2 regions of the Salirhabdus salicampi genome follow, and region 1 is predicted to be linked to the other one. Evidence: riboswitches for the same ligand, from Rfam matches in the RefSeq annotation. Region 1 holds a riboswitch; the other holds the start of a gene.
The links. Region 1 has a riboswitch for cyclic di-GMP ahead of NLW78_RS13710 (hypothetical protein). Riboswitches for the same ligand answer to the same signal wherever they lie in the genome.
Positions count from the first base shown of each region.

Region 2: another riboswitch for cyclic di-GMP. It lies ahead of NLW78_RS02840 (anti-repressor SinI family protein); the one in region 1 lies ahead of NLW78_RS13710 (hypothetical protein).

Region 1 covers NZ_JANBWE010000005.1:79,290-86,806, reverse strand. The annotation lists gene NLW78_RS13710 (hypothetical protein) at 173-1,057, opposite strand; cyclic di-GMP riboswitch class I at 1,070-1,152, opposite strand; gene NLW78_RS13705 (response regulator transcription factor) at 1,392-1,994, opposite strand; gene NLW78_RS13700 (sensor histidine kinase) at 1,991-3,127, opposite strand; gene desA (Delta(5) desaturase DesA) at 3,230-4,267, opposite strand; gene NLW78_RS13690 (two-component system response regulator) at 4,493-6,652, opposite strand; gene NLW78_RS13685 (CheR family methyltransferase) at 6,704-7,517, opposite strand, start outside.
Region 2 covers NZ_JANBWE010000001.1:540,048-547,564, forward strand. The annotation lists gene NLW78_RS02820 (SIMPL domain-containing protein) at 1-284, opposite strand, end outside; gene NLW78_RS02825 (D-glycero-alpha-D-manno-heptose-1,7-bisphosphate 7-phosphatase) at 356-886, shown strand; gene NLW78_RS02830 (CDGSH iron-sulfur domain-containing protein) at 955-1,158, shown strand; gene NLW78_RS02835 (ferritin family protein) at 1,199-1,708, opposite strand; cyclic di-GMP riboswitch class I at 1,879-1,974, shown strand; gene NLW78_RS02840 (anti-repressor SinI family protein) at 2,003-2,125, shown strand; gene NLW78_RS02845 (helix-turn-helix domain-containing protein) at 2,206-2,538, shown strand; gene NLW78_RS02850 (TVP38/TMEM64 family protein) at 2,578-3,201, opposite strand; gene NLW78_RS02855 (TasA family protein) at 3,266-3,877, opposite strand; gene NLW78_RS02860 (TasA family protein) at 3,950-4,786, opposite strand; gene sipW (signal peptidase I SipW) at 4,870-5,448, opposite strand; gene NLW78_RS02870 (hypothetical protein) at 5,467-6,282, opposite strand; gene NLW78_RS02875 (DUF1028 domain-containing protein) at 6,822-7,517, shown strand, end outside.

The sequences.
Region 1 (7,517 bases):
GAAGGTTATACCTTCACTTTTTTATTATTCATATTTACATTTTATAGTCTATATTAGATCCTATTGGTCCAGTATTAAATACATTTTCACCATTAGTTACGCCGACTGTAGTCTCGTTATTCATACTTTCCCATGTGCCTACTTTATTGGACTCGGTTTGTACTTCTGTATTCTAAACTGTTGTATCTTTATTTACAGAAGTATTCATACCTTCCCATGTGCCGTCATTTTGCACCGACGTTCTACTAGATACACCTTCTTGAGACGTTGTGTTATCGGTTTGATTATACATAAAACCGTCGCCACGTTGCACTTCTACGTTCGTATCTTTAGTTTGTACTTGTGTACCACGGGCCGCCTCAGTAGCTGCTGTACTGGAACTACTATTACCACTTGCAGTCGAATTATTTTCAGTATAATTCGTTCTTGATTGATTCTTTACGTTAGATTCTGTTCGACCACGGTTTTCAACTTGATTCGTATATGTTTCATTTTCTGTATGATTTGAAGCAGATCGATTCTCATCATTTGCACTAGATTGAGAGCGTCCTTTATTATCAGCATTTTCATTTGAGATATTCTTACCGTTACTAGCTGTTGCTGCTTTGTCATTGCGATTGGCTTGTCCATTCACACTTGCATTGTTACGATTTTCAGATGGATGCGCCGCAGAATTATTTTGACGACTTTTACTATATGCTTCGTGGGCTTCGCGACTTATCTCCATCTTAAAGTTATGAACTTTCGATTCGAACTTTTCAGAATGCTTATCTACACGATAAGATATACTCTTTTCTGCCAATTGATTTAACTGTTTCTTCAAGTCACCACTACTATTAAAACCTGATTTCATAGAATAGTAGTTATTCAGCACATTTTGCATACTTTGCAAGTTGTTCTTTTGACTACCTGTTTCATTTTGAAATCCTTTAGTTTCATTTAATTGGGGGTGGTTTGTCACTTTGTTTTGTTGATTTGGTTGTTGCTGATATGTAGTGTTATAAGATTGATTTCTCCAAAATGGCTGGTAATTGGCTTGGTCTTTATAAATTTGCATGACTTTTCCTCCTCTGGTAGCTGGCTGGCATGGTTTACACCTTAGCCCCTTAAGCTTTGCGTCCCCATCTTTCGATAGGTTTGCCCTTATCTTGAAGGCAATATTTACATAAATATAGAATATCATACTTTAGTACCAACAAAAAGTAACTCTTATTACCCACAATAAGATTTTGAAGCAGTTAACTATTCCAAAATAACGAAAAATGTTCACTATGTGCACCGTTCTTGTTAACCTATCATTATGTAAAGTAGACGATTTCTATTTTAAAGTAGTAACATCTTTTTAAAATAAAAAAAGACACTTCTTATACCAAAGTGTCTTACTTTAAACATTATTGTTTGAACCAACCTTTATCCTCAAACTTTGAAACAGCTTCAACCCGGTTTGATACGTCCAGTTTGTCAAAGATGACTGATATATAGTTACGAACTGTACCATACGTTAAGTGGAGTTCTTTTGCAATTTCTTTTGTGCTTTTTCCCTTTGCTATCAACTTTATCACTTGATTTTCCCGCTCTGTAAGTGGGTTTGCTTCTTCGTAAGCTAAATCAACGAGTTCAGGGGAATAGACTCTTCCACCGTTCATAATTTTCCGTATGGAACTTGCTAACTCCTCACTAGGACTGTCCTTCAACAAATAGCCACTAACTTGCACTTGTCGTGCACGTTCAAAATATCCTGCTCGTGCAAAGGTCGTTAAGATAATGGTTTTACATGGCAAGTCAATCATTTCTTCAGCAGCATCTAGCCCATTCATTACCGGCATTTCGATGTCCATAATACAAATATCCGGATTGTGCTGTTTCACCAGATCGACTGCTTCTTGTCCATTTGCAGCCTTCCCTACTACTTCCATATCATCTTCTAAATCAAGTAAAGAACCGAGTGCACCGAGTAACATTCGCTGGTCTTCCGCAATGACGATACGAATCATCGCTCTTCCCCCTGTTTTACCATTGTCATAACATTAGGTATGGTTATATCTATTGTGGTACCATTTTTGTTCGTAATGTTCACTTGGCCGTTCACAAATTCTAAACGTTCAGCCATACCTTTTAAACCGTGACCATTTGTTTGTTCACTTTCGTCACTAAATCCAACCCCGTCATCTTCAATCTTTAAACGAAAATGATCAATCGTTTCGTTTATTTCAATTATGCAAGATTTTGCTCCACTATGCTTTACGATATTTGTTACAGCCTCTTTTAAACACATACTCATTACATCTTCCACTAATGCAGGCGTATTGCGCAAATTTGTTTTCCCATGTATGGATACGTCAATATTGGCAGCTTTTAAAAGTTGCTGAACATGTTTCAATTCTTCATCTAACTTCGCCCCACGCATATCCGCAAGCATATCCCGCACTTCTTTTAACGCTGTTCTCGCGGTTTGATTAATATCCGTAATTTCATTTTTGGCACCATTTATGTCTTTATGAATTAACCGGCTCGCTAAGTCACTCTTCAACCCAATTAACGTTAATTTTTGCCCAAGTGTGTCGTGTAAGTCTCGTGCAATTCTTTGTCTTTCTTCGTAAACCATTAATTGTGAAATTTTTTCTTTCGCATCATTAAGCTGAACTTCGAGCTTTTGCCTTTTAATTCTGTTATATGTATTAATAGGCAACAATACAACCCCTAAGATTGTAACCCCAATAAAAGGCCATTGTGAAAAGAATAATTCACGTTGTGTCAATACGCTCAATGACGCAGCTGTAATGGTCGTTACAACATGAATAATATAGAGGGTTATAAATCCACCTTTATGTTGTACATTCCCAATATAAAAGGCTAAAAATAGTGAAAAATATACATACCCATAAAAAAGTGACATGCCTACACTTATACATATCATGATGGAAACACATACGTATAGAAACCATCCATTAGACAAAAAAGATAACCGGTAAGCTACGAAGAATAAAATGATCATGACGAATCCGAACACGATTTCCCAAAGCATAGTCGACTTAAATATAAAGTAAAAAGGTAATAAACTAAATATGATCCATACGTAAATGCTTAAACTTTTGTTTTTCGGAAAAATATTATACCAATTTTGCATATTCGTTTCCTTTCCTTACAATTCCTATCTATTATACCATCTTCCATTATGATAAAAGAAAAACCATTCAATTTACATTTGAACGGTTTTTCCCTTAGACTTTTACGTTTTATTTACTTGCATGGATACTTTTTTATTTGGTTGCTTTAATAAATGTTTAACCTCTTTAAACGTAACGAATGTTTTCGCTTCTTCATCGTACAAACGGAAACGAATGGATTTTAAACTTGAACCAACCGTAATCGTTGTCGCCTGCTGTAATTCTGGTGTTGAATTGTGTACAGGCTCCAAATGGTAGTTCGGTACTTTCGGACTTAAATGGTGAACATGGTGGTAACCGATATTACCCGTAATCCACTGTAATATTTTAGGTAGTTTATAATATGAACTTCCATCTATAGCCGCCTTCACGTAGTCCCAATCCGATTCATCTTCAAAATAGGAGTCTTCAAACTGATGCTGAACGTAGAATAACCATATTCCGAGCATTCCTGATACGAACATAATTGGTAATTGAACGATTAGAAAGTTAACCCAACCGATGGCTAACATTAAAACAATTGCAATAGCAACAATGGATACATTCGTAACATACATGTTGATTCGTTCTTTTTTTCGAGCATCTTTACGGTTTTTTCGATTTTCCACAAAGAATAACATTAGTGGACCCAGTACAAACATTACGAACGGATTACGATATAAACGGTACTGCAGACGTTCAAGCTTTGTCGCTTTTACATACTCATCAACTGTCATAACCCAGATATCGCCAGTTCCACGTTTATCTAAATTTCCACTAGTAGCGTGATGAATTGAATGTTCACGTTTCCACTTTTCATATGGAAACATTGTTAAAATTCCGGTAATAGTACCGACAATGTTATTTAGCTTGCGGTTATGAAAAAATGATCCATGACAACAATCATGAAAAATAATAAATGTCCGCACAACAAACCCTGCCGTTATTACTGAAATCGCTAATGATAACCATATAGATATAGAAATCGCCTCGTATGCTAAGTACCATAGCAATATATATGGCACTATTGTATTAATCATTTGCCATACACTTGCCTTTGTATCTGATGTTTCAAATTGTTTAATTTTTTTTCGTAGTTGCGCTAATTTTGAGTTAGCCATAATTATCCCCCTTGTTTCCTTTATGACCTAGTCTTAATGATAGGTGAATTTCTTGTTTCGTAATAGTCATGAACGTCAGCAGTTTTTTATGACAAATGTCATATATTTGATTTGCGGCGGCTTTTTCAACATTAATATTCCATAAAAAGGGGCGTAACATTCACGAAAAAATGAACAATAAAATGGAGCGTGTCTGTCTACAGTTCAGACAACGCTCCTTATATCCTAAACTCTTATTTCTCTTTCCATTAAGAAACGAAAAATATTATCAGCCGGTAATGGGCGGCTTAAATAGTAACCTTGTACTGAATCACAATACAATGAAACCAACATATCCCATATTTCTTCAGTTTCTACACCTTCTGCTACAACTGAAATTCCTAAATTATGCGCTAAACTAATGACAGATCGAACAATCATCGCATCGTTCGGATCCTTTGTCATATCAATAACAAAAGACTTATCAACTTTTATTTCATCAACTGGTAAGTTCTTCAAATAGGCCAACGAAGAATAACCTGTTCCAAAATCATCTATAGACAAGCGAATTCCGAGTCCTCTTAGTTTCAATAATATATCCATTGCCCTTTTTGGGTTTGCCATAATAAAGCTTTCCGTAATTTCTAATGTTAAACACTGTGGTGGCACTTCCCATTTCTCTAATAATTCTTTTACTTGGTCGGGCAAATATATGTCTTGTAAATTGCGAGTTGATAAATTAACGGCTACTCCCGTATTGTACCCTTCTTTTCGCCAACGGGCGAGTTGACCTAAGGACTTGTTCAACACTGTTAAAGTAAGTGATTTAATTAATCCATTTTGCTCTGCTAAAGGAATGAACTCATCCGGCGGAATAAAACCGTGTATCGGGTGTTCCCAACGAACAAGAGCCTCAAGTTCGAATACTCGATTAGACTTCACATCTAGTTTTGGCTGGTAATAAACCATTAACTTGTCATGATCAATACTATCCCGAAGTTCACTAATTAATTGTAGGCGATTTAAGCTGTTTGGATCATTTTCGGTTGAATAAATAGCGTAGCCACTTCCCGTACGCTTCGCTGTATACATCGCAACATCTGCTCTTCGCATTAACGTTTCCACATCGTCACCATGATATGGGAATATTGCCACACCGACACTTGGACGAACCATCAATGTCTGTTCATTAATTTCAATCGGTTGTTCAATGACTTCAATAATTTCTTTCGCCAACGTTACTGCTTTGTCTGTATCCATATTGGACAATAGTACACCAAACTCATCCCCACCTAATCGTGCGACTGTGTCTTCTTCCCCTACAAGGGTCTCAAGTCGATTCGCTATCTGCTTTAATAAAAGATCACCACAATGATGGCCTAAGGTGTCATTGATTGCTTTAAAGTGATCTAAATCAAAGAGGAGTAGGGACATTTCAGTGGAGGAAGCTTTACTTTTCCCCATACTTTCTTGAATTCGATCATATAATAACGTACGATTCGGTAGCCCTGTTAAACTATCATGTAAAGCTTGATGTTTTAATGCTGCTAGCTGCTTTTTCCGTTCCGTTATGTCGCGAATGGTACAAGCAAATAACCTTTTACCATCGACAATAGCCTTTCCAATTTGTATCTCAACTGGGAATAATGACTCATCTTTCTGAAGGGCTTGTGTTTCAATTAAACGCTCAAATATGTGCTCATGTTTGCCATCTTCATCATTAAAAATAACATTTAATTTATCCGATCCAAATAGAGGAATCAGTGCAACAATATTATCCCCTATCAACTCTGATTGAGAATAGCCAAACATTCCCTTTACGGCAGGATTCACCGTTAACACTTCGCCTTGATTATTAAATACAATCATCGTGTCAATTGAAGCGTCCCCAATAATACGCGAAATAGCCTCTGCTTTCCGTAATTCCGCCGCCTGTCTTGATAATTCCTGGTTTGCTTTTTCTAAATCTCGTAAGCTTCTCTTCAACAAATCAGATTGTTTTTTTACTCTTTGATTTTTTTCATAAATACTGGCAAAGTTGTCGACTTTAGCCTTTAAATTATCAGGCTCAAATGGCTTGAATAAATAATCAATTGCCCCAATTAAATAACCTTTCGATACATGTTCTGGCTCTTTATTGATGGCTGTTAAGAAAATAATTGGAATGTGTTGAGTTTTTTGTCGACTTTTAATGACTTGTGCTGTTTCAAATCCATTCAGACCAGGCATTTGAACATCAAGCAAAATGACTGCATAGTCATCTTTCAGGAGAAACTTAAGAGCTTCTTCACCAGATGTTGCCCGAACTAAATTGTACTCCGGACTGGAAAGTACAGCTTCAAGTGCTAGAAGGTTTTCGGGACGGTCATCTACCATTAAGATGTTAATTTTATCACTTCGCTGCATATTTAGACTCCTAACCTATTAAGTTTCAGCTTGGAATTCCGTAGATTTTGGTTACTTCGTCTTTCGATAGAACTTCTCAGTTGGCAATACTTCTTCAAAATGTTGTGCATGTTGTGTAAATCGAATGGACTCTTTATCCCCTAACGCTAATATACCAAACCTGCTTAAACTTTGATAAAACAAATCGTGAACTTGATCACGTAATTCATTATTAAAATAAATAAGGACATTTCGGCACAAAATTAAGTTGAATTCGTTAAAAGAACCGTCTGTAACTAAATTATGTTGGGCAAAAACAACGTTCTCCGTTAAGCTTTGATCGAGAATAGCAAAATTCCCTTGTACCGAATAATATTTGGAAAAGTCTTTTTCACCGCCTGCTTGATGATAATTATAGGTATACTTTCGCATCTTTTCTAACGGTACTTTTCTACTTTTAGCAATTTCTAACACATTTTTGTTCATATCAGTGGCATAAATCTTACATTTTCCTAGTAAACCTTCTTCTTTCAACGTAATTGCCATTGAATATACTTCCTCACCAGTTGAGCACCCTGCATGCCAAATTCGAATGACTGGATAGGATCTTAACAATGGTACAACATTCTTTCGAAATGAGGAGAAAAAGCTAGGATCCCGAAACATTTCGGTAACATTTATGGAAAAATCGGCGAGGAGCCTTTCCATAAAAATCGGGTTGTGGAGTACCTTTTCTGTTAATTCAGAAATAGATCTAAGCTTTTCGGCTTTTATTCGATGCCATATACGCCTCCGTAGAGACGAATATGAATAATTTCGAAAGTCGTATCCGTAACGAAGGAAAATCCCTTCGAGGAGTAGACGTATTTCAATCTTTTCCACCCCG
Region 2 (7,517 bases), on a different contig from region 1:
TTGCCATTTTCATAGTCATATTCCATGTTAACGTGAAACTCCTTTGTTTGAATATGCTCCCTATCTATCTGTAACTGAAGCAGTGCGTCAATTACACGGGAAGATGCTAATCCATTTTCTGATAAAGCAGTATTTAAACTTTCGTGTATTGTTATGACACCAAGTGTAATATAAGCTACATTAGGTTCGATGTTCACTTTTCCTTCTCCATATACCTTCAAAATGGAAGGATGGTTTCGAGTTGGAACTCTAGGAGATTGAATCATGGAGTAATCATAATTCAATGGGAACGCCTCCTTTCTATTCTTATATAATGTATTCAATAAGTTAAGTCTTGATATTAGGAGGAACATGAATGAGTAAAGCGATGTTTTTAGATCGAGATGGAGTCATTAACGAAGTACTGACGAATCGAGTAAAGTTTGTCAATAAGCCGAAAGATTTTTATTTTTTAGATGGTGTTGGTGAAGCGATAAAATTATTTAATGACAGTGGCTATAAAGTGTTTGTTGTCACAAATCAAGGTGGGATCGGTCTCGGGCACATGAAAGAATCGGATTTACATAAAGTGCACGACAAAATGCGTGAAGACTTAAAGGAGTACGGAGCAGTCATCAATGATATAGCTTACTGTCCCCATAAGCCCCATGCGAATTGTCCATGTCGTAAACCAAAGCCGAAAATGATTCTTGATTTAGCTGAAAAATATGACATTGATGTAAAACAGAGTTTTATGGTTGGTGATCGAGAAGCTGATATTCTTGCAGGGAAACGCGCAGGAACGAAAACTGTATTAATTGGGAATAGGGAGGAAGTAAATATCGAGGCGGATGCAGTGTTTTCCGATTTATTATCGGTAGCGAACTGGTTGTCTGAATACGAGTAGGGTTTATTTTTTTCAATTTTTCGTTAAATGTTTTATTATAGAGAGAGAAATAACAGGGAGGGGTTAACATGTCTGAAAAGGTAACGATTAAAGTAAACGATAACGGATCGTTTCGAGTGAGCGGTGATGTTGAACTGGTGGATGCTGAGGGAAATGTGTTTGAAACGAAAAAGAGCTTCTCACTATGTCGTTGTGGTCAGTCAGCGAAAAAGCCATTTTGTGACGGAACACATAAAAAAATTGATTTTGATAGCAAACCTAGGGCAAAATAAAGAAACGCTGTTGAGTTCTACTCAACAGCGTTTCTTTCGATTAAAGTTTGTTCATTTCACTTTTTAATTGTAATAAATGTCGTCGGGAATCTTCCCTAATGTCCATAAATGTTTCCATAACATCCTTAGGGAAAGTGTATTCACGTAAAAATTTATCATACATTGAAATGTTCCGGTGTTCTGCATGAATAACTGTTTTGAAAGCCTGCCTTAAGGATGACTCCCGTACTACATAGTGCTCAGCATTGGCGTTATGTGTAGGAACTGAAATGTCGTATTTCCCGGCTAAGTATAGTAGATCTTTTACATTTTCTTTATCAGCAAACTGAATCTCAGTAAAAGGCTTTGGCGTTCCATATTGCTCCATGATGACATCGTAACGTACTTGAGCTAGAAATTCATCTTCAAGAGCATATGTAATCGCTTTGTTTAAATCAATCGATTGGTCCTGTAGTGCGCCCTTTGCCCCAAAATGATTTGGTATTTGGGCATGTACTGTCATATGTAGGCTCAATAAAAAAACAATGCAAGTGGAAATCACAATTCTCATTCCATACCACCTCGTTCTTATAATCATTATATTAATACATTTCCCCAGTTTGGAAACATCATTCACACCTATAAGACGAATACATACTACATAATGAGATAGGAGTTTCATTTTCACTTCTATATAGGAAAAAAGTTACATATATATGGAATTGGTATACCAGTGAGTGTTTCAGAAAAAGGCAACCCTGTTGAAAGATAGGGGCGCAAAGCTACAGGTTTAAGTAATACATCAGGTGTGTACTACTAGACGGCTGAGCTGCCTGAAATACTGATGTATTTTAGGGGGAATGAGATGATACGCAAGGCTGGTTTGAACTTGGATCAAGAATGGGTTGAGTTAATTCTTGAAGCATTAAGAGAAGGGATAAGTAAGGAGGAGATTCTAAAATATTTAGGAGAGAATAATCAGAAGTAGAGCAGAGCAAAAAATGTTCTCCATAACAAACAATAACCTTCCATATATGGTATAATAATGAAAAGGAAGGTGTCCATATTATGATCGGAGAACGGATTAGAAAGTACCGTAAATATAGAAAGATGTCTCTATCAGAGCTTGCTGAAAAAGCAGGTGTCGCAAAATCGTATATAAGTTCCATAGAGAGAAATATACAATCCAATCCATCTGTTCAATTTCTTGAAAAAGTAGCCCAAGTTCTTGGTATACCAGTGAATCTTTTACTATTTCAAGAAGAAGAAAACCAGTTGAAACAAACACTTGATGCTGACTGGTTACAATTAGTTCAAGAGGCAATGACTTCAGGAGTATCAAAAGAAGAGTTTAAAGATTTTATTGAATATAATAAGTGGAAACAGGAACAGAAAGAATAACAAAACGTTCAACGGGATCAACTACCGATTGAACGTTTTTTATGTGCGAACGGCAGATGGTTTTCGTTTAACCTTGTTGTAAATAACGATTGTCACGATGAGAAAATAGGCACCATACAGTAAAAGTGAGCCTGTGATACTTTCAGTAGTTTGGTAACCAGCAAGCGTGAATATGATGATTCGAGGCAGTATACCAAATGAAGTAGCAATTGTAAACATAACCCAATTTACGTTTGTACTACCACACATAATGTTGACGACCGGTGAAGGCAAGATAGGAAATATACGTACACCTAATATCGTAATAAATGCATGTTCTTGAAATAACGTATCATAATGTTTTGCCTTTTCATACTTATTCAAGAAGTTTCGCATGAAATCTCTGAATCCATACCGTGCCATAAAAAACATTGTCATCGTCCCAGTCATAACACCTGTGAAAATAATAAGGGTGCCTGTTACGACTCCAAACAACGAACCGACAATTCCAGTCGCAACGATGAACGGAACGATTGGAAAGAATACAAGTAATGAGAAAAAGAATATACTTATATAAATCGCTAAGTCATTGCCCGAGTGAATGGTAAATAAAAGTGTATCTTTGGTTAAAACAAATGATAATACGATTACGGCATAGATAATAATGGAAATCCATTTCTTCATGTCATCACCCTTTTATAAACTAAAAAAACAGCCTTGATTTATGTATGACAATCATCAAGGCTGCTTAGTCCTGTTTGTTCTTTATAGAATTTCTCCTTTGATAGACATATAAACTAGCGCCAATCAGAATGAAAACGGATCCTATTAAGAAATAATTAAAAAACGGCGTAGAAGTTGAAGGCAATCGTTTATCTACAGGCAATACCCCACCTAACGTTCCTTCAACATAAACTTTGAATTGAAACTCGCTTCCTAAACCTTGAAATTCGTTTGTAAGTTCAGTCGGAATCTCAATGAGGAATAACAAATTTTCGCTCGTTTCACTTTGTAGAGTACGCTCATCTAATTGCTGAAAATCTTTAAGTTTACCATTGAAAATGGTATTTTCACCTTCGTCTTTTATCTGTAGTAAAAGTTGATTATAAAAATGTTCAGATCCATCTGTAAACGTATTGTTGATCAAATATGTTAATTGCTCTTTCCCGTTATTCGCAATTTGAAAAGAGCGGGCGACCGAATCCCCAGGTTTCGTATTACGTAAGTCAAAAAGGATTTTTTGTGGTTTTACAGATATATCGATTACTGCTTGGCGTTCATTATCGTGAGTACTAGCAATAGTTGAAATCGGTATCAACACGAGAAGGAAAAAGATTATCATTATGTGAGTTTTTCTCATAACTTTGCTCCTCAATGTCTAGTTAATAGGTAGAAAAGGTGGGAGGACCCACCTTTTCTTGTAAGATGCAAATTAATCAGTTACTTCTTCGTTATGTGTAGCGTCACCTTTTGTTCTAGGGTCTGGCATGCTATCACCGTCAGCAGAACTTTCTACTTCGTTGTTAATTTCGCCATTTCCATGATTCGTATCTACATGAACACCATCCCACTGAGTGGCTTCCAGATTAAAGAAGAAATCTACACTATCACCTTGGAATTTATTTTGGACATATGTTCCATCGTTATTAAGATCGTTGTTATCGATAAATGTAATTTGAATAAATACATCGTCAATATCTGATGGATTTACAGGAATACCACGATAATCAGTATCATCAACGACTAATGGGGCAAGGTTGATCCGATTAGAACCGTCAGATGCAAGGTAATCAGTTTTAATTTTATTTACGTATGAACCATCAACAAGATCCGCTAATGTTAAAGTTTCACCGTCCTTTACGACGTTTTCTCTAGGTTCCCAATTAGTAGATTCTCCATCTACGTTCATAAAATCAATTTTAAATTGCGCCAAAAATTCTGATTCTGTGTTTGAACCACCATTTACAGCATTCGTGTCATCAACGAAGTTGTCAGACGTAACATCTAGCAATACCTCTTTAATAGCTAGTGTACCTGTATTTCTTAGTTCAAAAATTCTTTGAATGTTATCACCAGGCTTTAAGTTGGAAAGGTCAAACGAAATAGGCTTATTATGACTCTTTCCGACCTCCAAATCTAGTGTACCTGCTGCAAAGTGGTTGTTGATTGTTGCAGTATCGTTAAATGCTGCCCACGTTCCACCTCCAACTAATGAAATGCCTAGAGCAGCAGACGCTACCCCCATACCAATTTTCTTCTTAATACTCATTCATCTTCCTCCTTATTCCCTCATGTCGAGGTATGTAATATTTATATTGAACCCTTATGTCAAAGCATAAGAGGAACAATCCTTTACGAATTTGTATTTTCTAGTTTTGTTTCTTTCGGCGGATCGATTTCTTTAAAAGCTTTTAGTAACGTAATCACAGAGTAAATGACTAGCAGTACGCCTGGAATAATTAGTAGTAATGCAGCTCCAGCATTTGACCTGGAAAACTCAATAAAGTAACCGAGTATTGGAATGGAAAAACCAGTATAAACACCAGTAACATTAATTGCAGGAACTAAGTTCATATCAGGTTGAGCGTTGTTATCCCCTTTTGTTTGAAAGTAAAGTCGCCCTTCACGGTCAATTACGTCAATAATCCGGTGTGTGACAAACGAATTATCCCTTTGCATGAACGTTACAATATCGTTCGTTTTTAATACGGAAGGGTCTTCAACAGGTTTTAGTGCAATGACTGATCCCGTAGAAAATGTTGGTTCCATCGATCCAGATAGAACCGTTTTAAACTCATATCCAAATAATTTAGGTTCGCCATCTGATGCTTTTGAAGAAATGAATACGAAAATCATAAATAATAGTGTTAGAGCTAGAATTGTAGAAATTGTTCTACTAGCAACCTTTTTATAGTTAATTTTTTTTCTCATGAATATCACCTCGTGAATTTATTCTTTTCTTGTGTCTGTGCTGTCTTCGGATGTATCTTCTGAACTAGCATCCTGAGTAGAATCATCATTTTGTTCACCCTCAGTATCGTCTAACGTTGAGTCGGCATTTTCGTTTTCCTCACTTAGGCCTACGTCTTCCTCACTGTTAGTGACGTCATTTTCCTGTACCTGTTGTTGCTCATTACTGTCATCGTTTTCAGCCGTCTCCTCATCGCTTTCTGTTTCACCATTTCCCGTTTGACTAATTGTAGTTTCTTCATCATTTTCTTCGTCCTCGCTATTCGCTTTTGAGGCCTTTTTATTGTTGTTCTTTTCATTCATAATGACAGCGTCTTTTTCACAGTTCTCAAGATAAATAATGTTGTCACTTTTCATGTATGAATACCCGTCTTCATCTTGATTGTTTTTCCCAGGATGGTCCTTAGGTCTTCGAACTACAAAGCGATATTTCTTTCCTTCTTCAATAGCCGAAGATTCAATTACGCCTTCCTCCCCTGATTCAAGGAAAGAAACGGTCCCTGTGTCAACGGGATCCCCCATGAACTCATGTTTGTCATTTACTTCGTAGAGAAAGAAGCGCCAGGTTGAGTACTTCATATCTTCTGCATCATCGTCGTTTATAATTGTCGAGTAAATGGTGTTACAATCTCCCCAAGCTCTTGTACCGTCAAATGTTAAGGAGCTTTTATCCCAATAATCCACATCCCATTTTGCATGAAGATAATTAGCGATTGTTTCTACATCATTAAACGCTGCTCCAGTATTCGAGGTTAGGTAGATACCGGTGATGATCATCGAATACCAAATTGCCATAATTTGAAACACCAATAAAACTCTTTTTAGCCTTCGCTTACCATACCTTTGTAATCGTGTAGAACGGATTTTCCTCACCCTCTTTACCTATTCAGTTTGAAAAATACATCTTTGATATCATTTATATGAAAAGGCTCGTTATTTTAATGTTAATTGTTCTCTTTAAAGAACAATTAAGTTACATTAAGTTATTTCCTGCTTAATAATCATATGTGTTAAATAAAGAACTAACCGTTTCTTATAATGAACACACTTTATATATAAGTCTTTTATCCTACAAATATGACTCGTTTTTTTAAAAAATTTCCAAATGTTGAATATACATAATGACAAAGACTTACTCAGTGGAAAGTAATCTCGAATAAAAAAATTAAGAAAAAGGGGGAAAGATTTGATAAAATGAAGGAGTATATAGGTAAATGCTATATGTGTGAGAAGCATGTTTATTGCTTAAGTGGATTTTTTGAAGGTATGTACTTTGAAAATGCACTTTACTGTTTCGTTTGCTCTCAAAAATATATAGAAAGGAATGAAGAATAATGACACATATACCAAAAAATATTGTAGCAACATTCTCAATTGTAGGATTTGATCCAGAAACTGAAGAACTAGGTGTAGCTGTACAATCGAAATTTATTGGTGTCGGTTCTGTTGTACCATGGGCAAAAGCGGGAGTAGGAGCTGTTGCAACACAAGCATTGGCTAATCCATCATATGGTCCAAATGGATTGAACTTAATGGAAGAAGGCAAGACAGCAGAAGAAGCAGCTGAAATTTTAGTAGCAGAAGATGAAGGTAGAGAAGAGCGTCAATTCGGGATTATTGATGCAAAAGGAAATGCTTATACATATACAGGAGAAAATTGTGTTCCATGGGCTGGTGGTAAGGCGGGGAAGCACTATGCTGCCCAAGGTAACATTTTAGTGAGCGAAGAAACAGTAGAAGCAATGGCTAATACTTTCGAAAATGCGAAAGGTTCCTTGGCGGAACGTCTTTTAGAGGCATTGGATGCTGGACAAGGTGCTGGCGGAGATAGTAGAGGTAAGCAATCTGCAGCCATTTACATTGTTAAAGAAAAGGGTGGATACGGAGGTCATAACGATCGTTATGTCGACCTTCGAGTCGATGACCATCCAGATCCAATTAAAGAATTGATTCGCATTTATCAACTACAACAACTGTACTTTGGCCAAACGAAGCCTGAGAATGTGTTAGCGATTGAGGGACAGGTAAAA